Regions from separate parts of the Streptomyces sp. M41 genome, predicted to be linked through region 3. Evidence: riboswitches for the same ligand, from Rfam matches in the RefSeq annotation. Region 3 holds a riboswitch; each other region holds the start of a gene.
What was found. A riboswitch is a leader RNA that binds a small molecule or an ion and turns the genes downstream of it on or off. The one in region 3 is predicted to bind cobalamin.
Positions count from the first base shown of each region.

Region 1: another riboswitch for cobalamin. It lies ahead of ACHBTE_RS15880 (CoA-acylating methylmalonate-semialdehyde dehydrogenase); the one in region 3 lies ahead of ACHBTE_RS15090 ((2Fe-2S) ferredoxin domain-containing protein).
Region 2: another riboswitch for cobalamin. It lies ahead of ACHBTE_RS00300 (prenyltransferase/squalene oxidase repeat-containing protein); the one in region 3 lies ahead of ACHBTE_RS15090 ((2Fe-2S) ferredoxin domain-containing protein).

Region 1 covers NZ_JBIMKE010000010.1:128,200-138,419, reverse strand. Annotated here, with positions in the region: gene ACHBTE_RS15890 (beta-N-acetylglucosaminidase domain-containing protein) at 1-206, opposite strand, end outside; gene ACHBTE_RS15885 (DUF1348 family protein) at 464-934, shown strand; cobalamin riboswitch at 1,121-1,295, shown strand; gene ACHBTE_RS15880 (CoA-acylating methylmalonate-semialdehyde dehydrogenase) at 1,475-2,998, shown strand; gene ACHBTE_RS15875 (acyl-CoA dehydrogenase family protein) at 3,005-4,153, shown strand; gene ACHBTE_RS15870 (enoyl-CoA hydratase/isomerase family protein) at 4,150-5,217, shown strand; gene mmsB (3-hydroxyisobutyrate dehydrogenase) at 5,214-6,110, shown strand; gene ACHBTE_RS15860 (enoyl-CoA hydratase) at 6,107-6,886, shown strand; gene ACHBTE_RS15855 (PepSY-associated TM helix domain-containing protein) at 6,982-8,559, opposite strand; gene ACHBTE_RS15850 (hypothetical protein) at 8,789-9,490, opposite strand; gene dhbC (isochorismate synthase DhbC) at 9,877-10,220, opposite strand, start outside.
Region 2 covers NZ_JBIMKE010000001.1:63,087-73,306, reverse strand. Annotated here, with positions in the region: gene ACHBTE_RS00335 (hypothetical protein) at 1-43, opposite strand, end outside; partial or broken gene ACHBTE_RS00330 (enoyl-CoA hydratase) at 137-864, opposite strand; partial or broken gene ACHBTE_RS00325 (3-hydroxyisobutyrate dehydrogenase) at 885-1,073, opposite strand; gene ACHBTE_RS00320 (ECF transporter S component) at 1,146-1,958, opposite strand; gene ACHBTE_RS00315 (ABC transporter ATP-binding protein) at 1,955-3,562, opposite strand; gene ACHBTE_RS00310 (energy-coupling factor transporter transmembrane component T) at 3,559-4,743, opposite strand; gene ACHBTE_RS00305 (hypothetical protein) at 4,740-5,684, opposite strand; gene ACHBTE_RS00300 (prenyltransferase/squalene oxidase repeat-containing protein) at 5,681-8,398, opposite strand; cobalamin riboswitch at 8,591-8,723, opposite strand; cobalamin riboswitch at 8,838-8,911, shown strand; gene ACHBTE_RS00295 (hypothetical protein) at 9,030-10,220, shown strand, end outside.
Region 3 covers NZ_JBIMKE010000009.1:169,552-179,771, forward strand. Annotated here, with positions in the region: gene ACHBTE_RS15055 (amino acid adenylation domain-containing protein) at 1-725, shown strand, start outside; gene ACHBTE_RS15060 (TauD/TfdA family dioxygenase) at 744-1,781, shown strand; gene sbnB (2,3-diaminopropionate biosynthesis protein SbnB) at 1,778-2,854, shown strand; gene sbnA (2,3-diaminopropionate biosynthesis protein SbnA) at 2,914-3,930, shown strand; gene ACHBTE_RS15075 (4'-phosphopantetheinyl transferase family protein) at 4,125-4,757, shown strand; gene ACHBTE_RS15080 (anti-sigma factor) at 4,738-5,511, opposite strand; gene sigK (ECF RNA polymerase sigma factor SigK) at 5,508-6,119, opposite strand; cobalamin riboswitch at 6,324-6,445, shown strand; gene ACHBTE_RS15090 ((2Fe-2S) ferredoxin domain-containing protein) at 6,505-6,912, shown strand; gene ACHBTE_RS15095 (TerC family protein) at 7,236-8,252, opposite strand; gene ACHBTE_RS15100 (ABC transporter ATP-binding protein) at 8,371-9,195, opposite strand; gene ACHBTE_RS15105 (FecCD family ABC transporter permease) at 9,192-10,220, opposite strand, start outside.

The DNA.
Region 1 (10,220 bases), on a different contig from region 3:
ACTGACACATCGTCACCGGCATGGACCAGCGACCGAGGAACGGGATGGACGATGGGCAGGGTTGTGGCGGCGCGGGAGCGTGAAGACGCATGTGGAGCGGGGGGCGCGTCCGCTGCCGATGACGGGGCCGCAGGGCTCAGCATGAGAGCCACCGAGGTGACTGTGACGGTGATCAGTGCGCTCAAGGGACTTCTGCTGGAACTCATCGCGTCTCCCATGCACACGCCGGGCAGGGCACCGGATAAGAGGTCTAAACCACTTTTCGCCTCGCGAGTGTCACAGGCCCGAGCGAACCGGTCAACACCCCGGCGCCGCTTTGCGCCAGGCGCCGCTGATGCTCTGCCCGTTCGACGGAGACGGCCATGCGGAGTGCCGGTTGCGCGAGAACGATCGTTCTCATACGGTGTGGGTATGCGAGAACGATCGTTCTCCATGTCGTAAGGCTTACTCACAGGAGTGCGTCATGTCCGAGCAGCGCCCCCCGCTCCCGCCCTTCACGCGTGAAACGGCGATGGCCAAGGTCCGCCGGGCCGAGGACGGCTGGAACACGCGGGACGCCCAAACGGTGGCCCTCGCCTACACGCCCGACTCGCAGTGGCGTAACCGAGCGGAGTTCGTCACCGGGCGCGACGAGATCGTGCAGTTCCTGACCCGCAAGTGGAACCGGGAACTGGAGTACCGCCTCATCAAGGAGCTGTGGGCCTTCGACGGGAGCCGCATCGCGGTGCGGTTCGCCTATGAATACCGCGACGACTCCGGCCAGTGGTTCCGCGCCTACGGCAACGAGAACTGGGAGTTCGACGCCAACGGCCTCATGCGCGCGCGCCACGCGAGCATCAACGACCTGCCCATCGCGGAGGAAGAGCGCAAGTTCCACTGGCCGCTGGGTCGCCGCCCCGACCATCACCCGGGCCTCTCCGACCTCGGGCTCTGAAACCCGCTCCACCCCGGGGAGCGAAATGCCCCCGCCTCCCGCGTACCTGGCGCGGGCCGGCGGGGGTGGGGTTGCGGCCCGACTCGGCTCCCAAGGGCTGGCGAGTCGGACCAGGGCAGGGATCTGCTTGCCGTTCTGAGGGAATGGCCATCAGCCCTGGATTTACTAGGACGTCCAACTATATAGTCCGAGTACAAGGCCCGCGGTGCAGGGAAGCCGGTGTGAATCCGGCACGGTCCCGCCACTGTGACCGGGGAGTACGCCGTCGAGTATTACGCCACTGACGAGCTGGATGTCGGGAAGGCGGACGGCGCGCGCTGATCCGGGAGTCAGGATACCGGCCGCGGGATGTCCGTGTTTTCCACGAGGATGGAGCTGACACGCATGGCACCGGTGTGTACCCACGACCCTGGTGAGCCTGTCGTCTGACGGGGCTTCGGCCATACGCGATCTCGCGCCCCCGGCACCCGTACGCCACCCGCGTCCGTGTGCGGGACCGGCGCGCCATCCCCGGATCCCTCCTGACGAGAGCAGGCAGTCATGGTCCGCGAGCACGAACGCGCCTCCGTGCGCGAGTTGACGCACTTCGTCGGCGGCAAGCCCACCCCGGGAACATCGGGGGCCTTCGGCGAGGTGTACGACCCCAACACCGGCGAGGTCCAGGCCCTGGTACCCCTCGCGAGCCGCGCCGAGACCGAGGCGACGGTCGCCGACGCCGCCCAGGCACAGCGTGCGTGGGGGGAGTGGAACCCGCAGCGCCGCGCCCGCGTGCTGCTGAGGTTCCTGCACCTGGTGGAGCAGGAGAAGGACGCGCTGGCACGCCTGCTCTCCGCCGAGCACGGCAAGACGATCGCCGACGCGCACGGCGACATCCAGCGGGGCCTGGAGGTCGTCGAGTTCGCCGCGGGCATCCCGCATCTGCTCAAGGGCGAGTTCACCGACAACGCGGGCACCGGCATCGACGTGCACTCGCTGCGCGCGCCGCTCGGAGTCGTCGCCGGGATCACCCCGTTCAACTTCCCCGCGATGATCCCCCTGTGGAAGGCCGCCCCGGCACTGGCCTGCGGCAACGCCTTCGTCCTCAAGCCGTCGGAGCGGGACCCGTCCGTTCCGCTGCGCCTCGCCGAACTCTTCCTGGAGGCCGGTCTGCCGCCCGGCGTCCTGAACGTCGTCAACGGTGCCCGGGACGCCGTCGACACCCTGCTCGAAGACCCCCGCGTGGCGGCCCTCGGCTTCGTCGGCTCCACGCCGATCGCCGCGCACGTCTACGCCACCGCCGCCGTCCACGGCAAGCGCGCCCAGTGCTTCGGCGGCGCCAAGAACCACATGATCGTGATGCCGGACGCCGACCTCGACCTGGCCGTGGACGCGCTGATCGGCGCCGGGTACGGCTCGGCCGGCGAGCGCTGCATGGCGATCTCCGTCGCCGTCCCGGTCGGAGAGGACACCGCCGACGCGCTCGTGGCCCGGCTCAAGGAGCGCATCGCCACGCTGCGGATCGGCCGCAGCGACGACCTCGAGGCGGACTTCGGGCCACTGGTCGGCCGTGACGCGGTGGACCGCGTCCGCTCGTACGTCGACCTCGGCGTCGAGGAGGGCGCCGAACTCGTCGTGGACGGACGGGACTTCACCCTCGCCGGCCACGAGAACGGGTTCTTCGCGGGCGCCTCCCTCTTCGACCGGGTGACTCCTGCCATGCGCATCTACCAGGAGGAGATCTTCGGCCCGGTGCTGTCCGTCGTCCGCGCCGCCGACTACGAGGAGGCGCTGCGCCTGCCCAGCGAGCATCTCTACGGCAATGGCGTCGCGATCTTCACCCGGGACGGCGACACCGCCCGTGACTTCACCCGGCGGGTGAACACCGGCATGGTCGGCGTCAACGTGCCCATCCCGGTTCCGGTCGCCTACCACACCTTCGGCGGCTGGAAGCGCTCCGGGTTCGGCGACCTGAACCAGCACGGACCGGACGCCATCCGCTTCTACACCCGTACGAAGACCGTGACTTCCCGCTGGCCCGCCGGTCTGCGCGAGGGCGCGAGCTTCACCATCCCCACGATGGGCTGAGCGACCATGACCAGCACCCTGCTCACCGAGGACCAGCAGGCCCTCGTCGAGACCACTCTCGACTTCGCCCAGGACCACCTCGCCCCGCACGCCCTGGACTGGGACCGGGACAAGCACTTCCCGGTCGACGTACTGCGCAAGGCGGCCGGCCTCGGACTCGGCGGCGTCTACGTGCGAGAGGAGTCCGGCGGCTCCGGCCTGACCCGCGCCGACGGCGTCCTCGTCTTCGAGACGCTCGCCTCCGGCTGCCCGTCCATCGCCGGGTATCTGTCCATCCACAACATGGTCGCCTGGATGATCGAACGCTACGGCGACACCGTCCAGCGCGAGCGGTGGCTGCCCCGCCTGTGCGCGATGGAGGACCTGGGCAGCTACTGCCTGACCGAGCCCGGTGCCGGGTCGGACGCCGCCGCCCTCACCACGCGTGCGGTCCGCGACGGCGACCACTGGGTGCTCACGGGGGTGAAGCAGTTCATCTCCGGCGCCGGCGCCTCCCAGCTCTACATCGTGATGGCCCGCACGGGAGGCGAAGGCCCGCAAGGTGTCTCCGCGTTCGTCGTCGACAAGGACGACCGGGGTCTCTCCTTCGGCCCCGACGAACGCAAGATGGGCTGGAACGCACAGCCCACCCGACAAGTGATCCTCGACGAGGTACGCCTGCCGGCCGACCGGCTGCTCGGCCGTGCGGGCGACGGCTTCCGCATTGCCATGAGCGGCCTCAACGGCGGCCGGCTCGGCATCGCCGCCTGCTCCCTGGGCGGCGCCCGCAGCGCCCTCGACCGCAGCCTGGCCCACCTCGCCGACCGGGAGGCGTTCGGCGCGCGGCTCCTCGACGCCCAAGCCCTGCGCTTCCGCCTTGCCGACATGGCGACCGAACTCGCCGCCGCCCGGGCCCTCGTCCAGCAGGCCGCCCAGGCCCTGGACCGCGGGGACCCGCAGGCGCCGTATCTGTGCGCCATGGCGAAGCGCTTCGCCACCGACACCGGGTACTCCGTCGCCGACCGGGCGCTCCAACTGCACGGCGGCTACGGCTACCTGAGCGAGTACGGCATCGAGAAGATCGTCCGCGACCTGCGGGTCCACCAGATCCTGGAAGGAACCAACGAGATCATGCGTGTCATCGTGGCCCGCGGCCTGACGGAGGCGTATCGATGACCGACGTCCTGTTCCGTACGGAAGGCCGGGCCGGCCACATCACCCTCAACCGCCCCGAGGCCCTGAACTCCCTCACCCACGACATGGTCCTGCGCATCGCCGGAACACTGACCGAGTGGGAGCACGACCCGGCGGTGGAGACCGTCGTCATCACCGGCGCGGGGGAGCGCGGCCTGTGCGCGGGCGGCGACATCCGTGCCATTCACGACGACGCCCGCGACGCAGACGGCTCGGCCACAGCGGCCTTCTGGCGGGACGAGTACCACCTCAACGCCCGGATCGCCCGCTACCCCAAGTCGTACGTCGCCGTCATGGACGGCATCGTGATGGGCGGCGGCGTCGGAGTCTCCGCGCACGGCACCTTCCGGGTCGTCACCGAACGGTCCCGGATCGCCATGCCGGAGACCGGCATCGGCTTCGTCCCGGACGTAGGCGGTACCTATCTGCTCGCCCTGGCGCCCGGTGAACTGGGGACTCATCTCGCGTTGACAGGCGCCCAGATCGGCGCCGCGGACGCCCTGTTGTGCGGACTCGCCGACCACTTCGTGCCCTCAGCCGCGCTCCAGGGCTTCGTTGACGACCTCGCCGAGCATCCCGTACGCGAGGCTCTCGTCCGCCATGTACGGCAGGCGCCCGCGGGAGATCTGGCCGGTCGGCGGGAGTGGATCGACGCCTGCTTCTCGGCCGACACCGTCGAGGAGATCGTCCAGCGGCTCCTCGCCCACGGTGACCCGGCCGCCAAGGAGACAGCCGAAACTTTGCTCGCCAAGTCCCCGACCGCCCTCAAGGTCACCCTTTCCGCCCTGCGCCGCGCCCGCCGGCTGGGCCCCCTGGAGCGGGTGCTCGACCAGGAGTACCGCGTCTCCTGCGCAGCCCTGACCGCCCCGGACCTGGTGGAGGGCATCCGCGCCCAGGTCATCGACAAGGACCGAGACCCGCACTGGTCGCCGGCGACGCTCGTCGAAGTCACCGACGTGGACGTCGAGCGCTTCTTCACCCCCCTCGGCGAGCGCGAGCTCGGCCTCGCCGCCGGATCCGACACCACTCAGGAGGTGGCCTGGTGAGCCGGAGCATCGCGTTCATCGGACTCGGACACATGGGCGGCCCGATGGCCGCCAACCTGGCCAAGGCCGGCCACCGTGTGCTCGGCCACGACCTCGTCCCCGAGGCCATGGAGAACGCCGCCGGGGCCGGAGTGGAACCCGTCCCCTCCGCGACCGAGGCCGTCGCCGGCGCCGACGTGGTCATCAGCATGCTGCCCGCCGGCCGCCACGTCCTGGGTCTGTACGACGACATCCTGACCGCAGCCCGCCCCGGCGCTCTCCTCGTCGACTGCTCCACGATCGACGTCGCCGACGCCCGCACCGCCCACGAACGCGCGGTCGCCGCCGGGATGCGCGCCCTGGACGCACCCGTCTCCGGCGGAGTGGTCGGCGCCGAGGCCGCCACCCTGACCTTCATGGCTGGCGGGGGAGAGGCGGAGTTCGCCGAGGTACGCCCGCTGCTGGAAGTCATGGGCAAGAAGGCCGTGCACTGCGGCGGACCGGGTGCCGGACAGGCCGCCAAGATCTGCAACAACATGATCCTCGGCGTCTCCATGATCGCCGTCAGCGAGGCGTTCGTCCTCGCCGAGAGCCTGGGACTGTCCCACCAGGCCCTGTACGACGTGGCAGCGACGGCCTCCGGGCAGTGCTGGGCCCTGAGCGTCAACTGCCCGGTCCCCGGCCCCGTTCCGGCGAGCCCCGCCAACCGCGACTACCGGCCCGGGTTCGCCGCATCCCTGATGGCGAAGGACCTGGGCCTCGCCGCCAACGCGGTGCGCGCGGGCGGCGTGGACGCGGAACTCGGCCTGCGCGCGGCCGAGTTGTACACCGCCTATGCCGAGCGCGTCGGTGACTCGGAGGACTTCTCCGGCATCGTACGAACCATCAGGGACCGGAGCGGAGAAGCCACGTGACCACCGACTACGAAACCATCCTGGTCGAACGCAAGGGCCGCACCGCCCTGCTCACCCTCAACCGGCCCAAGGCCCTCAACGCGCTCAACCTGAAGGTCATGGAGGAGGTCGTGGCGGCGACCGAGGCCCTCGACCGGGACCCGGAGTGCGGCTGCATCGTGATCACCGGTTCGGAGCGGGCCTTCGCGGCCGGCGCCGACATCAAGGAGATGCGCCCCCACGCGTACATGGACATGTATCTCGCCGACTGGTTCGGAGCCTGGGACCGGCTGGGGCAGCTGCGCACCCCGACCGTCGCCGCCGTCGCCGGATACGCCCTCGGCGGCGGCTGCGAGCTCGCCATGCTCTGCGACATCCTGCTCGCCGCCGACACCGCCGTCTTCGGGCAGCCCGAGATCAAGCTCGGGGAGATCCCGGGGATCGGCGGCTCCCAGCGCCTGACCCGGGCCGTCGGCAAGGCCAAGGCCATGGAACTCTGCCTGACCGGGCGCACCATGGACGCCGTGGAGGCGGAGCGGGCCGGCCTCGTCTCCCGCATCGTGCCCGCGGACGAGCTCCTCGGTGAGGCGCTCGCCGTCGCCGAGACCGTCGCGGGCATGTCGCTGCCGGTGGCGATGATGGCCAAGGAGGCCGTCGGCCGGGCCTTCGAGACGACGCTCGCCGAAGGCGTCCGCTTCGAACGCCGCCTGTTCCACGCGGTGTTCGCCACTGCCGACCAGAAGGAGGGCATGGCCGCCTTCACCGAGAAGCGGTCACCCGCCTTCCGCCACCGCTGACCAACGGCGCCACAGCGGCGCCCCGGCCGTGCGGCCCGCGTCTGCGCGCAGACGCGGGCCGCATCGAACCGGACGACCGAGGGTCTGGTGCGAGGTCAGGCCCGCGCGGCCGGATCGCCGGTGCGCCACCGGTGGCGCAGTGCGAGCAGACCGTCGAGGACCAGGAAGGCCAGCAGGGACCAGCCCAGCAACGGGAACGCCCAGCCGACGGCGATGGTCAGCGGCACGGCCACGGCAAGGGCGGGCCAGGGCAGATGCCGCCACGTGCCACGGGCGGGCGCGCGGCCCACCAGGGCGCGACGGTCCCCACGGGTCGGCCTGCGCTGCCACCACATGCGGTAGCCGAACACGATGCCCACGGACAGTCCGAGCGCGATGACCGCGAGGACGATCTGGTTGGCCAGGCCGAACAGGGTGCCCATGTGGGCGCGCACCCCGAGGGTGCTGAGCTTGGCGAGTATCGGGTGGTCCGCCCAGTCGACACGGGAGGTGATCTCGCCGCTGTGCGGGTCGACGGCCGCCTGGTCCAGGTGGACGGGCCACAGTCCGTCGGTCTGGGCGACCGACCAGGTGCTCTTGTCGTCGGCAGGCGTGTTGATCTCCACCGGGCCGTCGAGTCCCGCGGCACGGGCCTGCTCCAGGACCCGGTCCACGCTGATGCCCTCCGGCAGACCACCTGCGGCCGGTGCGGCGTCCCCTGCGGAGTGGTCGTGCCCGGAGGAGCCTTCGGCACCGGAGGCGGAGACAGAGGTGTCCAGCTCGGGAGCGTACGCGCTCAGGGAGGTGCGCAGTTCGGTGAAGCGTGCACCCGCGTGCGCCGACCAGGTCAGGCCGGTGGCGCTGAGGACGAGCAGGCCGACCGAGATCCACACGCCGGTGATCGCGTGGAGGCTTCGGCTGCGGCGCACACCCCGCGCCCCGCGTTCGGGCAGCACGGTGTTGCGCTTCGATGCGCCCGCATACGTTCGACGGCGTCCGAACCACAGCAGGAGACCGCCCAGCACCAGCACCCACAGCCAGCTCGCGGCGAGTTCGGAGTACAGGCGGCCCGTCTCGCCGAGGTGCAGGTTGCGGTGCAGGTCGTCCAGCCAGGTCGCCAACGGTGTCGAGCCGAACCAGGTGGTCAGGGCGCCGCGCACCTCACCGGTGTAGGGGTCGACGTAGACGGTGCGCTGTTTGTCCTGCTCGGCCAGTTCGGGGACGGAGAGCACGACCTTGGTGGTGTGGTCCGCGGCCTCGGGCGGCACGACCGACATGATGCTGCCCTCGGGGTGGGCCGCACGTGCGGCCGCTATCTGTTCCGTGAGCGGCTTCGCCGTGTCACCCACCTTCTCCACCCGCAACTGCTCGCCGTAGACGAACTGGTCCAGCTGAGGCACGGCGGTGTACGCCAGCCCGGTCAGCGCCGCGACCAGCAGAAACGGGGCGACCAGGATGCCGGCGTAGAAGTGCAGCCGGGTCAGCAGCAGCCACCAGCCGGAACGGGAACGACGGTTTGCGGCGCCGCCGTTCTTCGTGGCGGTGTCGCCGGTGTCGCCGGCGTCGGCGTCCGGTGCGGTGGCCGCGGTCTTGCCGGTGGCCGCGCTCTTGTCGGAGGCGGCGGAGGTCGGCGTCTCGTCCGGGGAGTCGACGGGTGGGTTTCCGTCGGGGGAGGCGTCGGATGTGGTGCTCATGAGCGAGCTCAGCTCCTGATGTCCTGCCGGCCCGCGTACAGGGCGGGGCCGGGTGCTGTTCACTGCCGAAGGGCACGCGCAGCGGCGGAGTAGGCGCCGCGTCGAGGGGAGCGGCGCGGAGTCCGGCGTACGCGTGACAGCCGCCGCGTGGGGCCGGGTGGTCCCGGGGCACGGGCGGTGGTGACACCGGCCGGACGAGTGCTTGTTGCGCACTCCCGTCACGGCCGGATCAGCGGGCGAACAGAGCGGGCGGCCCCCGCCGGGCGAGCGCGTGCCTCAGCAGGCGCGTGAGGCAGGACACCTCGCGCTCCGCCCGGAAGCTCAGCCGGAAACGACGGAGCGAGAGAGCCGTCCGGTGCCGCGACCACCGCCACAGCAGAACCAGTGCGTGCACAACCGCTGACACGGGTGCGCCCAGCAGTCGGCACAGCCGCCACACCAGCGCCTCTCCCTGGCGCAGCCACCAAGCGGCACCGAGCCCGGCGACCAGGTGCGCGAGCAGCATCAGCGGGCTGAGATGGGCGGCGGACATGGCCATGCCGACCGGTTCGGCCCCTGCCTGCGCGGCCCCCGTCATGCTCTCGGATCCCGCATGCCCCGCCTGCGGTATATGCCCTATATGTGACGGCGGTTCGGTGTGGCGGACATGATGCGCGGAGGGTGAGACGCGAACGTGAGAAGGGCCGGCGAACGCGAACAGCAGGTGCAGCGCGCCTTGGGCGAGCGTGACCGCGCCCGCGATCTGTCCGAGGGTGCGCTCGCGGCCGGCGAGGCGCCCTGCCGTGACGGCGACGGCCGTGCCGCCCAGGGCGAGCAGGGCAAGGGGCGGCCGATGCCCGCCGGCCATGGCGTGCCCGATGGCCGCCAGTACGACGCACACCAGGCTGAACACCGCCACCCGCGCAGCGCGGAGCAGGCCGCGGTCGGCCATCGGTTCTCCTCGCGCTCGTCGGACGGGTTCACACCTCTTGCGCCCCCCACTACGTGCGCGGGTCCGTCACCGTTCAATCTCAGCCATGAACGGATCCCGGCACCGGCCGGAACGGCTGAGGTGTCCGATCCTCCACGGCATGAGCTCACGGCATGGCAGGGCGTGCGTGGCGCTCGGGCCGGCAGAGCTTACCGTGGCTGGAATCACCGGCACCAGTGGCTCGGGCCGCCGCCCGCCGACGGGGGGACGGGCCCGCTGGGCGCAGTCGCGTTGTTGCGGGGCCCCGAACTCGGTCACGCGGGGAGTCCCGTCCACACCAGCCCAGGCGGAAACCGGCCAGCCGGGGCAGCTCAGGCTGCGGCGCAAAGCCGCAAGGCGGGTCCGGTTCACTCGCCGGCCCCCACGGCGTTCAGGAACGTACGGAACTTGGCCGCCGTCTCCGCCGTCTCGGCCTCGGGCTCGGACGCGGCGACCACCCCCGCGCCCGCGTACAGCCGCAGGGCCCGGCGCTCCGCCTCGGCGCAGCGCAGCGTCACGACCCACTCGCCGTTGCCCTCCGTGTCGCCCCAGCCGACCATGCCGGTGTAGAAACCCCGGTCGAAGGGCTCCGACTCGCGGATCACCCGGCGGGCCGCGTCGGTCGGGGTGCCGCACACGGCGGGGGTGGGATGCAGGGCGCAGGCCACCTCGAGGGCGGAGACGTTCGGGGAGGCGAGCGTTCCCGTGATGG
Region 2 (10,220 bases), on a different contig from region 3:
GACCGCCCAGGGTGATGCGCCGTGGCTGGGGGTGTCCGGCCACTCGGATCCTCCGCTCCTCGCCTCATGGTCCTGCCCTCAGAACGTCAGAGGGCGCCCGGAAGGTTCCACGGACGCCCTCTCCCTTCGGCCCGGTTCAGCGCTGCCGGAACTCGGGCGGCCGTTTGTCGACGAACGCGGCCATGCCCTCCTTCTGGTCGGCGATGGCGAACACCCCGTGGAAGAGCCGGCGTTCGAACCGGACGCCTTCGGCGAGCGTGGTCTCGAAGGACCGCGCCACCGCCTCCTTCGCCATCATCGCGACCGGCAGGGACATACCCGCCACGGTCTCGGCGACGGCCGGCGCCTCACCGATCAGCTCGTCGGCGGGCACGATCCGCGAGACCAGCCCGGCCCGCTCCGCCTCGGCGGCGTCCATCGTGCGTCCGGTCAGACACGGTTCCATGGCCTTGGCCTTGCCTACCGCCCGGGTCAGCCGCTGTGATCCGCCGACCCCCGGGATCACCCCGAGTTTGATCTCGGGCTGCCCGAAGACCGCGGAGTCGGCGGCGAGCAGGATGTCGCAGGGCATGGCGAGTTCGCAGCCGCCACCGAGCGCGTGACCGGCGACGGCGGCGACGGTCGGCGTGCGCACCGCCCGAGCCGGTCCCAGCCGCGAACCAGTCGGCGAGGTACGTGTCCATGTACCCCTGCGGCCGCATCTCCTTGATGTCGGCGCCCGCCGCGAACGCCTTCTCCGAGCCGGTGATCACGATGCAGCCGCAGTCCGGATCCCGGTCAAGGGCTTTCGTGGCGGCCACGACCTCGTTCATGACCTGAAGGTTGAGCGGTGTTGAGGGCCTTCGGGCGATTGAGGGTGAGCAGGGCCGGCGTTGGCGGCCAGCCCCCAGATCCTTCGCCATCAGCGAGGCCGCGAACCCCGGCCGGTCCTCCCGGTTGGCGGGGCCGGCCGGAACAGGCCCGAGGACCGGGCAGTTGACGCTGAGCGCCCAGCACTGCTCCGACGCCGTGGAGGCCACCTCGTACAGCGCCTGGTGGGACAGGCCGAGGCTCTCCCCGAGGACTAACGCCTGAAGGTCAGCGCGGCGGCCTCGGCGCCGACCACCCCAACGGACATGGTGCCGGGGCGGGCGCCGGTCAGCTGGTCAGTCCGGCTTCGATACGGCCGAGCGAGCGGCCTCGAAGCGTACAGGGGCCCGGAATCGGGCGCGGCGCGCGGCCCGCCGGAACGTGGTCAGCACCGCCGGACCGGCCAGCATCACGCACACGAAGTTGGTGACCGCCCGCCCCGTGTCCCAGCCCAGCGAGGTGGTGATGTCGAAGGCGATGTACCGCTGCCACTGCTCGGTGAACGGCAGGCCGGGCAGGTAGGCGATCGAGCTGTTCGGGTCGAGCGAGAACGGCCAGAAGGACAGGTTCAGGAGGAAGCCGAAGAGATAGCCCGACAGGGAGCCGTAGACCGCGAGGAGCAGCACCTCACGTCGGCCGCTCGCCCGGGGCAGGAAGCCGGCGAGCATACCGACGAATGCGCAGCCGAACATCTGGTACGGCATCCAGGGCCCGACCCCGCCGGTGATGAGGGCCGAGGCGAAGAGTGAGGTGCAGCCCAGGGTGAAGCCAAAGCCGGGGCCGTACACCCGCCCGGCGAGGACCAGGACGAAGAAGACGGTCTCGATGCCAGCGGTTCCCGCGCCCAGCGGACGCAGGGCCGCGTTGACGGCGGACAGGACGCCGAGCATGGCGAGGGCCTTGGAGTCGATACCGCCCTCGGCGATTTCCGACAGCACCACGCACAGGACGAGGATCAGCAGGACCCCGAAGATCAGTGGGGGCGCGTAGTTCGAACCGAACTTGCCCGGCGCGACCACGAACGGCCAGAAGAACGCGACCAGTCCGAGGAACGCGGCCAATGTCATCACGACGCCGACGCGGGGCGTGAGCCGGATGGCGGCCGTCATGACATGTCCGTCCTGACCTGATCGACCGTCAAGTACGGAAGCGGCGCCAGGATCTTCGCGGTCTGGGGGGCGAACACGGGTGAGGAGACGATGACCTCGGCGGTCGGCCCGTCGGCGACGACGTCCCCCTCGGCCATGACGACCACGCGGTCGGCGGCGCGAGCAGCGAACTCGACGTCATGGGTGGAAATCACGAGCGACCGGCCTTCGGCGGCGAGTGCGTCGACGACGCCGATCAGCTCGGTCTTGGCGTTGTAGTCCAGACCGCGGGTCGGTTCGTCCAGGAGGACGACCCGGGGTGCTGCGGAGAGCTGGATGGCGAGGACGAGAGCGAGCTTCTGCCCTTCCGACAGGTCGCGCGGGTGGGTGGCGTCATCGATGCCGGGGGCGAGCCGGTCGAGGACGGTACGGGCGTTCACGTCGGAGCCCGACTCCGTGTCGGCCTGGTCGAGTTCGGCCTTGACGCTCTCCAGGTAGAGCAGGTCGGCCGGGGTCTGCGGTACCAGGCCGACGAGCCGGCGGGCCTCGACGGCCGGCACGGTGTGCGGGTCTGTTCGTCCCGCCAGACGCACGGTGCCGGCTCGGCGCGGCCCGGAGCCCTGAAGGGCCCACAGCAGGGACGACTTGCCGCAGCCGTTGCGGCCCATCAGCGCCGTCACCTCACCCTCGTGCAGGTCGAGATCGACCTCGCGCACAGCGGGCACGCCCCGGTAGGTGACCGTGACGCCCCGCGCGGTCAGCAGCCGTGGCCGGTCGACGGTTGGGAGCGGCCGTACCGGGGCGGGAGTGCGGTGGGCCAGCCGGGTGCGCAGGGGTGCGGCGGCGCGGCGGGCGTCGCGGATGGACAGGGGCAGCGGTGACCAGCCGGCGGCCCGGCCCAGCTCGACGATCGGCGGCGCGATGTCCGAGGTGCGCAGGATGTCGGCGGGTGGTCCGCTCGTCACCCGGCCGCCGCCCGGTAGGTGGACGATCCGGTCGGCGTACTGGACGACGCGTTCCAGGCGGTGCTCGGCGAGCAGGACCGTGACGCCCAGGTCGTGGACGAGCCGGGTGACGGCGGCGAGGACCTCTTCTGCGGCCGTCGGGTCCAGGGCCGAGGTCGGCTCGTCGAGCACCAGGACCCGGGGGTGAGCCGTGAGCACGGAGCCGATGGCGACGCGCTGCTGCTGGCCGCCGGAGAGTTCGTACAGGGCGCGGTGGCGCAGGTCGGCGAGGCCGAGCAGGTCGAGGGTCTCCTCGACGCGTTTACGCATCGTCGCCGGAGGGATCGCCAACTGTTCCATGGCGTAGGCGAGTTCCTCCTCGACGGTGTCCGTGACGAAGCCGTCGATCGGGTCCTGGCCGACCACGCCCACCACGTCGGCCAGTTCGCGGGGCGGATGGTGGGCGGTGTCACGGCCGTCGACGGTGACTCGGCCGTACAGGATGCCGCCGGTGAAGTGCGGGACGAGGCCGTTGACGGCGCCGAGCAGGGTCGACTTTCCGACGCCGGTGTGGCCGACGACCAGGCATAGCTCGCCCTCCTCGACCGTGAGGTTCACGTCGTGCAGGGCGGGCTCGGCCGTGTCGTCGTACTGGATGGTGACCTGGTCGAAGGTGATCACGCGGGTTCGGCTTTCGTGGGGAGGCGGTGCGGGGTGGGCGGGGTCGGCGGCGGGGCGAGGAATCCGGCAGTTCCCGCGAGCAGGATGGCGGCGGTCGGCACCAGCGGCAGGGTTGGCCAGGTCAACGGGTAGAAGGAGGGGTTGAGTTCGGCGGGGTTGTAGCCGAGGTTCGCGAACAGCAGGACCGCCGCGACCATGCCGCTCGCGGCGACGGCCCACTCCGGCAGCCGCCACGGGTCGGGCCGGTAACTCGTGCGGGTGACCCGCCGCCCGCCGAGACGCAGGCCCGCCACGCACAGCACTGCTCCGCAGCCCATGGCGGGCAGGCCCACGAAGGCGGGCGCGGTGGCGTCCAGCAGCCCGTACGCGCCGGCGCACAGCCCGCACATGCCGAGGAGCATCAGCACCCCGGTCGCACGGCGGGAGCGGCGGGTGGCGGTACCGGCCCGGCCGTAGCCCCGGGAATCCATGGCGGCGGCCAGCCGCAGCGAGCGTTCCAGGGCGTCCTCCAGTACGGGGACCACGATGCCGCGCAGCGCACGGCGGCCCTTCGTACTGCCCGCCCGCAGCTTCCGCGCGCGAACGACGCGCTGCACGCTGTGCACCAGCTGCGGGGCGACGCTCAGCGCGACCGTGACGGCGACGCCGAGTTCGTACAGGGCACCGGGCAGCACACGCAGCGCGCGTTTGGGATTGGCGAGGGTGTTGGCGGCGCCGATGCAGCACAGCATGCAGGCCAGCCGCAGTCCGTCGGTCGCGGCGGACAGCAGGGCCTCCAGGGACACCGGTCCACCGATCTGGATGCCGGCGTACCAGTCGGGGGTCGGTACGTGTGGCAGAGAGAACAGGAAGTGATCGTGGGGCGTGATGCCGGTGGCGAACACTGCGCGGAAGACCACGCGGATCGCGACGACCGTGAGCGCCAGATACAAGTAGTACTTGAAGCCGCGGGCCCAGGGGGCCTCGGTGCGGCGGGCTGAGACGACGTAGCCGAGGACGGCCAGAACCAGGAACAGCAGCAGCGGGTTGTTGGTGCGGCTGACGGCGGTGGCGAGGGCGAGCGCCCAGATCCACCAGGCCATCGGGTGCAGGGTGCGCGGCAGGCGCCGCCCGCCCCTGTCCGGTGCGGGCCCGGACAGGGGGAGGGTGGCGTCGGCTGTGGTGCGTGCCACGCGGGTCACTCGGTACGGCGGCGCCGGCGGGCCGCGTAGACGGCGGCCCCGCCGATGAGCAGGACGAGCGAGGCACCGGTGACCACCGGCCCGATCGAGCCGGGGTCGTGCTCGGCATCGGCGGCCGGTGCGGCGTCGACGACCTTGGTACCGGCGCTGGGTGCGGCGGTCGCGTCGACCGGGGCGGAGGTGCTCGGCGAAGGGCTGGGGGTCGGCGAAGGGGAGGCGCTCTTCGTCGGCTTCGGTTCCTTGGACTTCTTCGGGGTCGACTCGGCCGGCGAGGGCTTCGTCGGCCGGGGCACCGGCCGCTCCGGCGCCGGGCCGGTGTCCACATCCGGCGGGAGCGGGGGTGCCTCGTCGTCGGACGGCGGCTTGCCCGCGTTGCCCTGCGGGCGGGTGTTGTGGGCGCGCAACCGGTCCGGGGTCACGGAGGGCCGACCCTCCGTGCCTTCCACGTTGGTGCCGCCGAACTGCCACAGGTCGACGCTGCCGGGCTTCGGCTTGTAGAGCATGGCCCCGAGCTGGCTGTACTCCCAGGTGTCCTCGCCCGGGTCGGCGTGCCAGTAGGACCAGTAGGCGGACGCGGGCGGCGTGAGGACGCAGTCGTCCTCGGCCGGGGTCGGGAACTGTTTGCCGTTCTTGTAACCGCTGTAGCCGATACGGCAGATGAACGCCGGGCCGTCGTGCCCGGTACCGGCGGTGCGCCAGCCGCCCTGGTTGAGCAGTTCGTAGCCGGTGGTGGGCGTCGTACCGCAGGAGCGCAGGATCGGGCCGCCCCAGTGGCTGAAGTCGACGGCGAGGACGGCTCCGGAGGTGGTCGTGCACTGGCCCATGGGCTGCGGGGCGGCGGCGGCCGGGGCCACGGTCGCGGCGAGGGCGGCGGCGGTGAGGCCGAGGGCCGCCGCGAGCCGTACGGCGGTACGGGCGACGTTACGGGCTGCGGCCGTCATGACGACTCCCCCGGCTCCCCCGCCTCGACTCGCCGCCGGGCGACGACGACCGTGCGCCAGCCCGCGGCCACCAGCAGCGCGGCGACGGCCGCGAGGGCGGCGACCTGGACGCCGGTGGACGCCAGACCGCCGGACGAGCCCTGGGCACCGGTGCCGCCGGACGTTCCGCCCGTGCCTGAAATGTCACCGGGCGTCACGATGTCCGGGGCCGTTCCGCTCGGGCTCGGGCTGGGCGTGGGCTGTGGCGATGTGCCGTCCAGGCTGCGCTCCAGCTCGCCGAAGGAGACTCCGGTGGCGCCGCCCACCGCCTGCGTGGAGGCCCGCAGATCGGAACCCTGCTGGCCCTCCTTCGCCACGTCGAAGCCGCCGTCGGGGTTCTGCCGGGCGGCGAGGAACTTCCGCGCCGCGGCGATCTCGTCCGTGTGGGCGGAGGCGTCCAGCGACAGTCCCTGCACGGCCAGCGCGGCCGAGTTGGTCGAGTTGCCGGCGGCGCCCGGGAAGCCGCCGTCGGCCAGCTGCATGGAGGCGATCCAGCCGAGCGCCTTGTCGACGGCCTGTTCGTGGCCGCCGGCCAGCTCCAGGGCCATCGCGGCGATCGCCGTGGAGTCCACGTCGGAGTCCCCGGTGGACGGAATCAGGCTCGGCCAGGCGCCGCTGTCGTGCTGAAGGCCGGCCAGATAGGCGATCGGCTCCTCGGCCGCGGCCTCCTCACCGGCGCGCACCTGTGCCATGACGGCCAGGGACTGGGCGAACACGCTCGGCGCGTAGGTGTAGGCGCCCTTCGCGGCGCAGGAGCGGTCGGGTGCGGTGCTCGGCTTCGCGCATACGGCCTTGTCGAGCGCGGCGATCAGGTTTTCACCGCCGAAGTCGCGCGGGTCGCGGCCCACCGCCTCGGCGAGCAACGCGGTCTTGCCGATGGCCCCGCCCACGGCGTGTTCGGTCCCGACGCCGGTCCAGTCGTGCACGGTGCGCCCCTCGCCGTCCTTGCCTCCCCGGTCGAGGAAGTCGACGATGCCGCGCAGTTTGGCGTTGTTCAGGCCGGTGGCGGCGAGAGCGTAGGCGCCGTCGATGGTCAGGCCGAAGTCGGCGCGGGAGGTGCCGGATCCCGCGGTGTGGTACTGGCCCTGCTTGAGGTTGGCGGCGCTGGTGAGGTAGGCGACGCCTTTGGTGAGGTCGGGCCCCGCACCGCCGGTCGGCGGCGTGCTCGGATCGTCGGTGGTCGGCGGGTCGGTCGGCTCGGGTTCCTTGGTGGTGAGCGCGGTCAGATCGGTGCCGGCGCCGGCCAGGACCGCTGGCGGGGTCGGGTAGAGGGAGGACTCCGTGGCGCCCTCCTCGAACCCGAAGCCGCCGTCGTCGAGTTGCTGCCTCGACAGCCAGCCCACGGCCGCGTCGGCGATGGCGGTTTCGCCGAGCGCGCGCAGGGCCTGGGCGGCGTAGCCGGTCGCGGCGACGCTTGCGACGGTGGAACCCGTGTACGCGGTGAAGGCGCCGTCCGCGCGCTGGGCCTTGGTCAGATACGTACGGGCCTTCGCCACGGCCGCCTCGTGGCCGCCCGCCTCGTGCAGGACCAGGGCGACGAGGCCGGTGGTGGCCGGGTCGCCGTCGCAGTTCTCGCCGGGGCGGATGAGGACGCTGGTGATGCCGCCGCTGGTGCACTGCAGCTGGGTCAGACGCTCGACGGCGTCCGCCGGCGGCGTCGAGCCGGCCCGCAGCAGGGCGAGCACGGACAGTGCCTGCCCGTCGGTGTAGCCCGCGTTGCGGAAGTCGCCCTTGGCGGTGCAGCCGGGAGTCGGGGTGCCGGACTCGGGGCCCGCCGCGCAGACGTTCTTCGCCAGGTCGCCGACGAGGTCGTGGCCGCCGAAGTCGGCCGGGTCGCCCTCGGCGATCTCCGCGAGGAGGGCGAGGCGGGCGGCGGCGGTGGCGTCGGGCGCCTGGTCGGTGCCGGACGGGTAGGCGTAGGCGCCGGTGTGGGCGGCGAGGAAGGCGGTGACCTTCTCCAGGACCCCGCTCTTGCCCTCGGCGGCGGCGAGCGCGTACGCGGTCTCGGTGCTCAGCAGGTAGTTGGGGGTCTCGGCGCCCTCGTCGACGACGCGTTCGCCGTCCGTCAGACGGCCCTTGAGCCAGGTCGCCGCGGCGGCCAGCGCCACGTCGCCGGGTGCTCCGGTGGGCGTGCCGGGGTCTGGGGTGCCGTTGTCTCCGCCCGCGCGGACGTCGTCGGGGCTGAAGGTGGGCTTGCCGGTGGAGCCGCCGACATCGGTGCCACCGAACACCCAGGCGTCGACGTCGCCGTCCTTGAGCTTGCGGTCCATGGCGCCGTACTGGCTGTAGGACCACTCCTCCTGGCCGGGCGCGGCCGTCCAGTAGGACCAGTAGGCGGTGGCCGGCGGGGTCAGGACGCAGGATTCCTTGTCGGAAGTCGGGTACTGCGTACCGGAGTTGAAGGTTCCGTGGCCGAGGCGACAGATGAAGGCGGGGCCGTCGTGCTCGGTGCCGGTGGTGCCGAAGCCGCCCTCGTGGAGGAGTTCGTAGCCGGTGGTGGGGGTGGTGTCGCAGCCGCGTACGACCTCGCCGCCGAACGGCCCGAAGTCGACGGCGACGACGGCGCCCTGGGTGGCGGTGCAGTCTCCGATCGGGTCGGCCGTGGCGGGGGTGATGGTGAGGAACGTCACCGCGGTCCCCACGAGCAACGCAAGTGCCGACAGCAGCGCCGTCAACGACCCCGGTCTGCTTCCCGTGCGTCCGGTTGTGCTGCGTCTGTCCGTCCCCACCACGGCCCCCGGCCCCTCGTTGTGTGGCCGACACGGCGAGGGCGTGGGTGAGGGCCGTCACCTGGGGGATTTCCGCCGGGGACGGCTGGTCGCACCACGCCGCAGTCCGCGACGGCGTTCATTGCGTTTCGTTGCGTTCGTTGCTGAGAGCACGCGGCCAGGTGTTCCGGCTCGCCCGGCGGTCGCCGGGCTCATGGTTGCGGGACAGCGCCGGAGTCACACCGGCTTCCCCTGGAACTGCGTCTGTATCAGCCGGATTTGAACATGGTTCACAGACAGCGTCAAGGAGAGGCACAGGGGTGGCAAGGGGTCGTCCGGGACAAGTCTGGCGAGACAAGTCTGGCGGCGGGCACGGGAGTCGAGTAGCGTCCTGGGCTGCCACATGGGGGAACCCGGTGTGAATCCGGGGCTGACGCGCAGCGGTGTGGAACGGCGGGGTCGTTCCGAGCCCGAATGCCCATGCGGGCATGCACCTTTGGAAGCCGGTCCACGCGTTCCCGGACGGCGCCCGCACCCGGTGCCGCGCCGTACGTGCCCGGGTTTCGGGGTCGACGTCCCTTACTCTCAGGAGCCGTCCATGTCCCGTCCCCGGTCCCTTCGCCGCCCGGCACTCGTCGCTTCCGCGGCGCTCAGCGTGTTCGCCCTGACCACCCTCCCCGCGTCGGCCACCTCCTCCCCGGCACAGATAGCCACCGCCAAGAACAACGGCATCGCCTACCTCAAGACCCTTCAGGCCGCGGACGGTTCGTACGCCGGGTCCGGGCTGTCCAACGAATGGGCGTTCAGCGCGTTCGCCTCCGCCGGAACCGCCGCCGTGGACGTCACGCCGGGCGGCGACGCAAGCAAGAACGCGAGAACCGTCTACCGCAACCTGCTGTCCACGACGAGCTGGCCGTCGGCATCGCCCGTCGTCACGGACTACGAGCGGGCCGCCCTCAACGCCTACGCCGCCGGCATCGACCCGGCCCGCGTCTCCGCCTCCCGCAACCTGATCGCCGACATCTACCGCTACTGGCAGACCGCCGAGCCCGGCTACTTCGGCCCCTCCGCCAATTTCAACGGCACCGTCTTCGCCGCTCTCGCCCTGGGCGGCGCCAGGACCCAGGCCGGTCAGGCCCGCATTCCGCAGGCGCTGCGCAACGCGATGGTCACCCGCATCCGTGCCAACCAGCACGACGACGGCGGCTGGAACTACGCCAAGGCCGAGGGCGACCCGGCCAAGCTGGCCGCCGCGAGCGATGTCGACATGGCCGGTGCGGCGATGGCGGCGCTGTGCGTCTCGGGGGTGCCGAACACCGACACCGACATCGTCCAGGCAAGGGCGTTCCTCAAGAGCAAGCTGGTGCCGAACAGCGGTGCCTTCAACGCCATGTACGGCATCAACACCGACTCCAACGGCTGGGCCGTCTCCGGCCTCAACGCCTGCGGAATCAACCCGCAGACCGGCGACTTCCTCACCTCCATGGGCAAGACCCCGGTCGACTTCCTGATCGCGCAGCAGATCAACCCCGGCGGCGGCTTCAGGTACCTGCCGAGCGACACCCAGCCGTCCGCGTACGCCTCCATCGACGCGGTGCGCGCCCTTGCTGGCGGCGGCTTCACCTCCGCCCCGCCCGTGCCGGTGACCTCGGGGGCGCCGCAGTGGGTGAGTCAGGGCTCCTTCACCTCCGGTACGGCGACCAAGCTGGCGCTGACGGTGGACGACGGCGCGGGCAGCCTCAAGGTGTGCTCGGTGTCCCTCACCCCGACCGGCGGTACGACGACGCTC
Region 3 (10,220 bases):
GTGTCTGCGTCGGCCGCGGCTATGTCAACGACGCCGAGCGCACCCGGCTCGCCTACCTGACCGACCCCTACCGCCCGGGCCAACGGCTGTACCGGGGCGGTGACTTCGGGCGCTGGCGGCCCGACGGGAAACTGGAGTTCCTCGGCCGCAAGGACGCCCAGGTGAAGATCCGGGGGTTCCGCATCGAGATCGGCGAGATCGAGAGCGCGCTGCTGAGGGTCCCCGGCGTCCATGACGGCGCGGTCGTGGTGACCGGCCCGGAGGGGCACGGCCGGCAGCTCACCGCCTTCTGCACCGGCGCACACGCGCCGACCCCCGAAGACCTGCGCGAGCGCCTCGGCGACCAGCTCCCCGAGTACATGATCCCGGCCGCCTTCCACCAGCTGGAGCGCCTCCCGCTCACGCCCAACGGCAAGACCGACAGGAAGGCGCTGACGGCGCTCGCCGACGAACTCGGCACGGCCGCCCAGGACTCCCGCGGGCTCCCGAGGACGCCCACCGAGCGGCGGCTGGCCGCGGCCTGGGCAAGCGTCCTCGGCATCCCGGCCGACCGGATCGGCCGCGGCGAGAACTTCTTCGACCTGGGCGGCACTTCCCTGTCTGCCGTGCGGCTCGCCATCTCGCTGGACCGGGTGATCGCCCCGCGCGACCTCACCGGCCATCCGGTGCTGGCCCAGCTGGCGGGCCTGATCGACACACGGACATCGCCGCCGCGCGAGCCCTGAGACTTCGAGGAGAACGACATGCTGTCCGCACTGTTCCGCAAGCACGCGGCAACCTCCGCACCGGCTCCACCCACCGGAAGTACCGCAGAACCCGCTGCCCGGGACCTTCCGACACTGCGGGCCGAGTACACCCCGGACGCGGCGGCCTGGGTGGCCGGACGGCGAGACACCCTGCGCGCCCTCCTCGCCGAGCACGGAGCGCTCACCGTCCGCGGGCTCGCCCTGCACACCCCGGCCGACGTCGCCTCGGTGCTGCACCGACTCGCCGAGCGCCCGGCGACGGAACGGGAGGCGTTCGCCGCCCGCGACACCCACGCGGAAGGCGTCTACTCGTCGTCCGCGTGGCCCGCCAACCAGCCGATGTGCATGCACCATGAGCTCAGTTACGCCGTGGAGTGTCCCGGCCTGCTGATGTTCGCCTGCCTCCGGCCGCCCGCCGAGGGCGGCGCGACCGCCGTGGCCGACTCGGCCGCCGTACTCCAGTCGCTGCCCGCCGAACTCGTCGACCGCTTCGAGCGGGAGGGCTGGCTCCTCACCCGTACCTACAACGACGAGATCGGCGCCACGCTGACCCAGTCCTTCGGCACCGATGACCGCGGCGCCGTCGAAGCCTACTGCCGTGCCCACGCCATCGACTGGTCCTGGCAGCCGGACGGTTCGCTGCGGACCCGGCAGCACCGCAGCGCCGTCGTCCGCCACCCGGTCTCCGGCCGGCGCTGCTGGTTCAACCAGATCGCCTTCCTCAACGAGTGGACGATGGCCCCGGAAGTCCGGGAGTTCCTCGTCGAGGAGTACGGCCCCGACGGCCTGCCGTTCAACACCCGTCACGGCAACGGCGACCCGGTGCCCGCGGACGTCGTGGAGCAGATCAACAAGACCTACGAGGGGCACACCGTACGCCTGCCGTGGGAGGCCGGGGATCTGATGCTCGTCGACAACATCCGCACCGCACACAGCCGAGAGGCCTACCAGGGACCCCGGACCGTGGTGGTGGCGATGGGGGACCCCGTACGCCTCGACCACACCACGGCGCCCATGCGGAGGACAGAGACATGACCACCCTGCCGGCCGTTCACGAGGAGGTCGCCCGCGCGGACGCGGACGCTGCCTCCGTGCCGCCCTTCGCCGTCATCCCCGGGAGCCAGGTCCACGAAGTGCTCCGCGGACGGGAGAAGTCCGTGGTGGAGGTGGTCGAGAGGACCTACCGCATGCACGGCTCCGGCCGCTCGGTGAACCCGCCGTCGTCGTTCCTGCGCTTCCCCGACCGGCCGTCGGCGCGCATCATCGCGTTGCCCGCCTCACTGGGCGGCGACACCCGTGTGGACGGCCTGAAGTGGATCTCCAGTTTCCCCACGAACGTCGCGTCCGGCATTCCCAGGGCGTCCGCCGTGCTCATTCTCAACGACCCCGTCACGGGCTACCCCTTCGCATGCATGGAAAGCTCGATCATCAGCGCCGCGCGGACCGCCGCCTCCGCCACGGCGGCGGCCGACCGGCTCAGCAGGGGACGACCACGCCCCACGCGCCTGGGATTCGTCGGGGCCGGGCTGATAGCCCGCTACATCCACACCTACCTCCAGGGCACCGGCTGGTCCTTCGACGCCATAGGCGTGCACGACCTGTCCGCCGACAGCTCCGCGGGCCTGCGGATGTACCTGGAACAGGCGGGAGCGGTCGGCCGGGTCACCGTGCACCGCGGTGCCGAGGAACTGATCCGCCACAGCGACCTGATCGTGTTCGCCACCGTCGCCGACCGGCCGCACATCAGCGACCCGTCGTGGTTCCGCCACAACCCGGTGGTGCTGCACATCTCACTGCGCGACCTCGCACCCCAGGTGCTGCTGTCCGCCACCAACATCGTCGACGACATCGACCACTGTCTGAGGGCCTCCACCTCACCCCACCTCACCGAGCGCCTCACCGGCAACCGCGACTTCCTGCACGGCACGCTCGACGACGTGATGGCGGGACGGGTGACGGTGCCGGCCGACCGCCCGGCCGTCTTCTCACCGTTCGGCCTGGGCGTCCTCGACCTCGCCGTCGGCAAATACGTCTACGACGAAGTGGCCCTCTCCGGCCGCCTGCAGACCATTGACAACTTCTTCAGCGAACTGCGCCGGCACGGCTGAGGACGGCGGCCCACGCCATCGCCCGCGCCCGGTGTCCGGTCATGTACGAGGAGAGCATCGTGCCAGTCATCACCGTTCCTCACGCCTTCAACGAGGAGGACCTGTACGTCGACCTCGAGCCGATATCCGGACACCGCCTGTTCCTCAAGTGCGAGGGGTTCAACTTCGCCGGTTCGATCAAACTCAAGGCGGCGACCGAGATGGTGGAGTCCGCCGAACGCAGCGGGACCCTGACCCGGGACTCGATCCTGGTGGAGTCCTCCTCCGGCAATCTCGGCGTCGCCTTGAGCATGATCGCGGCGAGCAAGGGCTACCGCTTCGTCTGCGTGACCGACTCCCGCTGCAATCTGGCCACCCGGCTGATGATGGAAGCACTCGGCAGTCAAGTACATGTCGTCTCCGACGAGAACGCCGTCGGCGGCCTGCTCGGCGCACGGCTGGCGTATGTGCGCCGGCTCTGTGCGGACGACCGGTACGTGTGGCTCAGCCAGTACACCAACCCCGACAACTGGAAGGCACACTACTTCCGGACGGCGCCGGCCATCGCCCGCTGGTTCCCGCAGCTCGACGTCCTGTTCATCGGCGTCGGCACCACCGGAACCCTGATGGGCTGCGCGCGCTGGTTCCGCTCCTGGCACCGGCCGGTGCGGATCGTCGCCGTGGACAGCGTCGGCTCCGCCATCTTCGGCGACGCTCCGGGCCGCAGGATGATCCCGGGCCTGGGCATGAGCGTACGGCCGCCGCTGCTCGACGAGGGCTACGTGGACGAGGCGGTACGCGTCGACGAAGCCGACAGCATCCGCACCTGCCGTGAGCTCGCCAGGCACGGCTTCCTGTTCGGAGGGTCCACCGGCACCGTGGTCAGCGGTGCGATGCGCTGGCTGGGCAGCCACGACCGGCCCGGCCTCACCCCCGTGGCGATCGCCCCGGACCTCGGCGAGCGCTACCTCGACACGATCTACCAGGCCAACTGGGTGCAGGCGCTCTACGGCGACGACGCACTCGTGCCGCCCGCGTCACCCGGCGACCGGACACCGACCGGCGAATCCAGCACCGCCCACCACATGCACCCTTGACACCCCGTCACGCGCCCCTGCACACACGGAACAAGGAGGCGGCCGGCACCGTGCGCCCCAGGAACCCGCCCGAGCAACCGGCACCAACGGCTCCCCGGCCGACGCTGCGGCCCGAACCGGTCGGGCCCGGGGTCTGGGCGCGGCCCCTGACACCGCCGCGCCCCGGTCGGCGACCGCACCTGTGGCTGGCGCGAGTGAAGGACCTGCGCGATGTCATCGCCCCGTACGCCGACTCGGTCCTGGACCCCGGCGAGAGGGCGCGGGCGGCGGCGTTCCGGCGAGCGGCGGACCGCGACGGCTATCGGGTCGCCCACGTCGGGCTGCGCATGCTCCTGGGCGGCTACCTCGGCATCGCGCCCGCGGAGGTGCCGTTGGTGCGCCTGCCCTGCCCCGTCTGCCGGGCTCCGCACGGCCGTCCCGCCGTGCACGGTGCCGCGCTGCACTTCTCCCTCTCCCGCAGCGGCGGACTCTGCCTCCTCGCCTTCGCGGCCACCCCCGTGGGCACGGACGTCGAGCGGATCCCCGCGGGCGATCTCGTCACCGACCTCGGTGCCGCCCTGCACCCCCGGGAGGCCGCCGAGCTCGCCGCCTGCCCGCCGGAGCGGCTTCCCGCGGCCTTCGCCCGGGCCTGGACCCGTAAGGAGGCGTACCTGAAGGGCCTGGGCACCGGACTCGGACGTGACCTCCACATGGATCACCTCGGCACCTCGCCCCTGGCGCCCGCCCAGGTGCCGGGCTGGGCCGTCGACGACGTCGCCGTGGCGGAGGGCTACGCGGCCGCCGTCGCGGTCGAGGCGTCCCGGGAGCTCACGCGGGGACGGGAATGAGGCCCAGGGGGTCGGAGGTGGGCTGACGCGAACCTCCGGCGGGTTCCACGGTGACGCACACCGCGGTGGCCTCCGCGAGCGGTCCTTCGAGAACGCGGACCAACTCCCCGCCCCGGCCGGGCAGCAGACCGGCGGGCCGGAACGTGTCGGCGTCCGCGTACCAGAGTTCGTAGACCTGGTCGCCCGTCAGCGCCGGCAGGTCCGAGACGACGAACGCGGCCCGGTCCTGGGCGCGCGAGGTGATGACGCTCGCCGTCGCCCCGTTCGACAGCTGCTCCTTGCTGATCGTGGCGTCGGAGGCGGAGATGACCTCGGCGATGTTCTCGTAGCGGGAACGGGCCTCGGCGATCCGCTCGTTCGCGGTGTCGGCCTCCGAGTGCTGCCACCAGGCCACACCCCCCAGCCCCGCCGCCACCGCCACGGACGCCGCCAGCGCCCACCCGAGAGCCCGGTCCAGCCGGCGGCGACGGCCCCGCGCGACGGCGGCGGGCCGCTCCTGCCGTACCGTGCCGATCTGAGCGAGCACCCGGCGGCGCACGTTCGCGGACGGTGTACGAGCCTCGGCCGCGCCCAGCGCGGTGGCAGTCGTCGTCAGCTCATAGGCCTCGCGCCGGCAGGGCGCACAGCTCGCCAGATGATTCTCGAAGACGGCCTCCTCCGCGGGCGGCAGAGCGTGCAGCGCGTAGGCGCCGACATCGAGATGCGGGTCCTCGGGATGAGCGTCGTCCGGACGCGGGTCATCGCCGTGATTCACGATCCGGCCTCCAGACACTCGCGCAAGCGCCGCAGCCCCTGTCGCATCCGTGACTTGATGGTGCCCGGCGGAGTGTCGAGCGAATCGGCCACCTCGGCGTACGTCAGCCCTTCGTAGTAGGCCAGCACCAGAGGCAGCCTGAGCTGCCGGGCCAGCTCGGCCAGACAGCGAAGGACGAGGACCTGCTCCTCCCGTGTCTCGATCTCTTCGGCGACAGCGTCGAAGGCCCGCTGCTGTTCCTGAGCGGCCGAGCGCATCTCCCGGGCCCTGCTCGCGGTGACGGACCGTACCCGGTCCACCGCGCGGCGGTGCGCGAGCGTGAGCACCCAGCTGCGGGCCGCTCCCCGCTCCGGCCGGAAGCGGCCCGCGGTACGCCACACCTCCACCATGACGTCCTGCACCACCTCCTCCGCCTGCGCCTCGTCCTTCAGCACCCGCCACGCCAGCCCCATGACCGGCGGCGCCAGGGCGTCGTACATGCCTGCGAAGGCGCGTTCGTCGCCGGTGGCGGCACGAGCGAGCAGGTCGTCCACCCGGGCGTCGTCGGGCGACCGACTCCGCCGGGTCCGGGTGTCGCCTTCGGTGTGCGCGTCCGTTCCTCGTTCCATCGCCGCTCCTCACCTCAGCTCGACACTCGCTCCATTCCGCCGCGAGCGCACCTTGGTACGAAGTCGTCCGCTCGACAGAGGGCCCTTTCGGCGTGCAGCACCGCCGCGCACCGGGGGGCGTGGCGGTGTCCGGTCGTCGACGGCGGGCGTGAAGGGGTGGCCGACCGGATGCGATGATGACCGGCGACAAGGCGACGGCGGTCCGAGGAAGCCGGTGTGAATCCGGCGCGGTCCCGCCACTGTGATCGGCGAGCGGATCCTTATCGGCCACCGTCCCTGGGGGCGGGAAGGCCGGGACGAGCATCGACCCGAGAGCCAGGAGACTCACGCGGTCGCCTCCTCGACGGACCACCGGGGCGGATCTCCCCGGAGAGAGGAATGTGGCATGCGCACGACGCGCGCGGAGGAACCGTCCGGGGAGACGTGGGATCAGCGGCGGGCCACGGCATCGGCGCCGTGCCGGGTCGTCGTCTGCCGGGACTGCTGCTGCGGTACCGCGAAGGTGATCGGTGTCGACCACGCGGCGCAGACCGAACGGCTGCGGGCCGAGGTGCCCGTACGTATCTCCGCCTGCCTCGACGTCTGTGAACAGGCCAATGTCGTCGTCGTACAGCCATCGGCCGCCGCCCGGGCCGCCGGCGCACGGCCGGTGTGGCTGGGCCTGGTCAACGACCCGGACGCGACCGAGGACATCGCGGCCTGGGTGCGCGCCGGGGGCCCCGGGGTGGCTCCACTGCCGGAGATCCTCGACCTGTACACCTTCACGCCGCCGCGCCGCCGCGTCACGTCCTGAGCGCCGGCCGCGGATCGTGCTGTTCCTTCAGGATTCGGCCAGGTGTCGCCGCGTGCCCGAGCGGGTCCCGCCCGGTTCGGCCACGGACTCCTGGCAACGGGGGTTGTGACAGGGGCCCGCCGTCCACACGGGGACGTACATGCCCATCGTCTTGTGTCGTTCCACGACGGTCTCCACCGGCTGCTTGCATCGGGGGCAGACGTGGGAAGACGGCGCAGCCGCGTTTGATTTCCGCTCACCGTTCATGCGGGTATTTTACGACCGCTTTGCACAGTTTTGGGAGTCGTTTGGCGTGATCGTCGCGTGTGCTCTCCGCTCGCGGATCATGGCTCACGCTGGGCATCGTCGACGGGTCCGCGCTGGTCCGACGGGTCGGCGTCCCCGGCCGGTGGCCCCTCGACGTCCCCCCGCGGCGGGCGCAGCATGCTGAGGGCGATGGAGACGGCCAGGATGGTGGCGATCACGGCGAGGCTGACCGGCGAGGGAATCTCCGGGATGTCTTCGCTGATCATTTTGTGGGAGGCCTGGAGGATCAGCTTGACGGCGATGAAGGAGAGGATCAGTGCCAGGCCCTTGCTCAGGTAATGGAAGCGGTCGAGCAGACCGGCGAGCATGAAGTACAGGGCGCGCAGGCCCAGGATGGCGAACGCGTTGCTGGTGTAGACGATGAAGGCGTCGCTGCTGACGGCCAGGACGGCAGGCACGCTGTCGACGGCGAAGACGAGGTCGGCGGCCTCGATCGCGGCGACGACGGCGAGCAGCGGGGTCGCGACGCGTTTCCCGGCTTCCTTGACGAAGAAGTGGGGGCCCGCGTACTCGTCCCGCACCGGGACGATCTTGCGCAGCAGCCGCACGGCGATGCTCTTGCCGGGGTCGAAGCTGTCCTCCTCCTCTTTGAGGATCTTGTACGTGCTGTAGAAGAGGATCGCGGCGAAGACGAACAGCACGGCGGTGAAGCGGCTGACCACCGCCACACCGGCGGCGAGGAAGACGCCCCTGAAGACCAGGGCGCCCAGGACGCCTAGGAACAGCACACGGTGCTGGTAGGCGCGGGGCACCTTGAAATAGCTGAAGATCAGCGCGAAGACGAAGAGGTTGTCGACCGACAGGCTCTTCTCCAGCAGCCATGCGGTGGTGTACTCCACGCCGGCACTCGTGCCGACCACGAGGAACACCACGGCGCCGAAGACGACGGCAAGGCCCACCCAGACCCCGCTCCAGGCGGCGGCCTCCCGGAAGCCGATGACATGCGCCTGCCGGTGCGCGAGCAGATCCACCGCCAGCGACACCAGCACGGTGACCGCGAAGACCATCCACAGCCAGAACGGCACGTCATGCACAGGCCCGGCCCCTCACCCGATCGACCGGCACTCTCCTCCTTCCGAGTCTGGAGCATGCGGCAGGGAGTTGCCTCCCCGGCGGCGCGCACGCAAGCGTCCGCCGAAGGAGGGGCGCCCGTCATGTGACGGGCTGGTCCGCCTCGACCGCCAGCTGTGTGCCCGCCGGCGACTCTGAGGGGAGGAAGGTCACCTGGGGAGCGCCCGTGCTGGGATGGACGGCCACCTCGCTCGCCACCCCGTACACCTCCGCCAGCAGGCGGGGCGTGAGGATCTCGGAGGGCGGACCCGAGGCGGCGACCCGGCCGGCCCGCAGCAGGTAGAGCCGGTCGCAGTAGTACGCGGCCAGGTTGAGGTCGTGCAGGGCCACCACAACCGTGGCCGGCAGACGGCGCAGCGTGCCGAGGACCTCCAGTTGATGGCGTATGTCGAGGTGGTTGGTGGGCTCGTCGAGGACCAGGAGGGAGGGCTGCTGGGCGAGCGCGCGGGCGATGAGCGCCCGCTGGCGTTCACCGCCGGAGAGGCGGTCGAAGGGACGGTCGGCCAGATCGGCGGCGTCCACGGCCGTGAGCGCCCTGTCTATGAGCTCGGCGTCCTCGGGGGTGTCTCCGTCGAGGAGGCGCTTGTGGGGTGTGCGGCCCATGGCGACGACCTCGCGGACCGTCAGGTCGAAGTCGGCACCCGGTTCCTGGACCACCGCCGCCACGGTGCGGGCCAGTTGCCGTACGGGAAGCCGCCAGGCGTCGGTGCCGTCGACCAGGACCTGGCCGCCGGCGGGGCGAAGGACGCGGTAGACGGCGCGCAGCAGGCTGGACTTGCCGCTGCCGTTGGGGCCGACCAGACCGATCACCTCGCCCGGCCGGGCCACGAGCGAGACGTCCCGCACGAGGCGGTGCGCGCCGGCGGTGAGCGTGAGGCCGTCGACGACGAGTTCGGTCGCGGTCATGCCACTCCTCGGTCGGTGGCCCGCCGGGCGTCCCGGCGCATCAGCCACAGGAAGAACGGCCCGCCGCACAGCGCGGTGAGCACGCCCACAGGGATCTCGACGGGTGCGGCGACGGTGCGTGCGGCGATGTCGGCCCAGATGAGGAAGACCGCACCACCGAGCGCCGCCGTCGGCAGGACGCGGCGGTGATCGCCGCCGACGAACAGGCGCACGATGTGCGGCAGCATCAGGCCGACGAAGCCGATCGGCCCGGCCGCCGCGACCAGCACGCCGGTGACCAGGGAGAGCAGCACGAACATACGACCGCGGAACCGGGCCACGTCCAGTCCCATGGTGGTGGCGGCCTCCTCGCCCGCCAGCAGCAGGTTCAGATTGCGGGCCTGTACGAGAAGGACGCCGATGCCCAGCAGCATGGCCGCGCTCGGCAGCCACAGCGTGCCCCAGTTCACGCCGCCGAGTCCGCCCAGCGTCCAGGCGAGGACGGCGCGGGCCTCGTTGCCCCGGTCGGTCGTGAGCAGCAGCAGGTCCAGCACCGCGGTGAGCACCGCAGCGATCGCCACGCCGGACAGCACCAGACGCACGGACGTGATCCGGCCGCCGGTACGCGCGGTGGCGTAGACGAGCATCAGTGCCCCCAGCGCGCCGACGAACGCGGCCACCGACAGGGACACGGGCCCGAACAGCGAGGCTCCGAACACGATCACCGAGACCGCGCCGAGGGACGCCCCGGAGGACACCCCCAGCAGATAGGGCTCCGCGAGCGGATTGCGGATCAGCGCCTGCATGGCGGTGCCGACCACCGCGAGCCCGGCACCGGTCACCGCCCCGAGCAGGACGCGCGGGGCGCGCACGTCCAGCACGATGGTCTCGCGCGCCCGGGACCAGTCCGGCTCCGTCCATCCGGCGCCCAGCGTGTGTGTCACGATGCCCCACACCTGGCCGGGCGGTACCTGAACCGACCCGATGGCGAGGCCGGCGGTGGCGGACAGGACGAGCAGGGCGGCGAGCACCACCACGGCGACGGT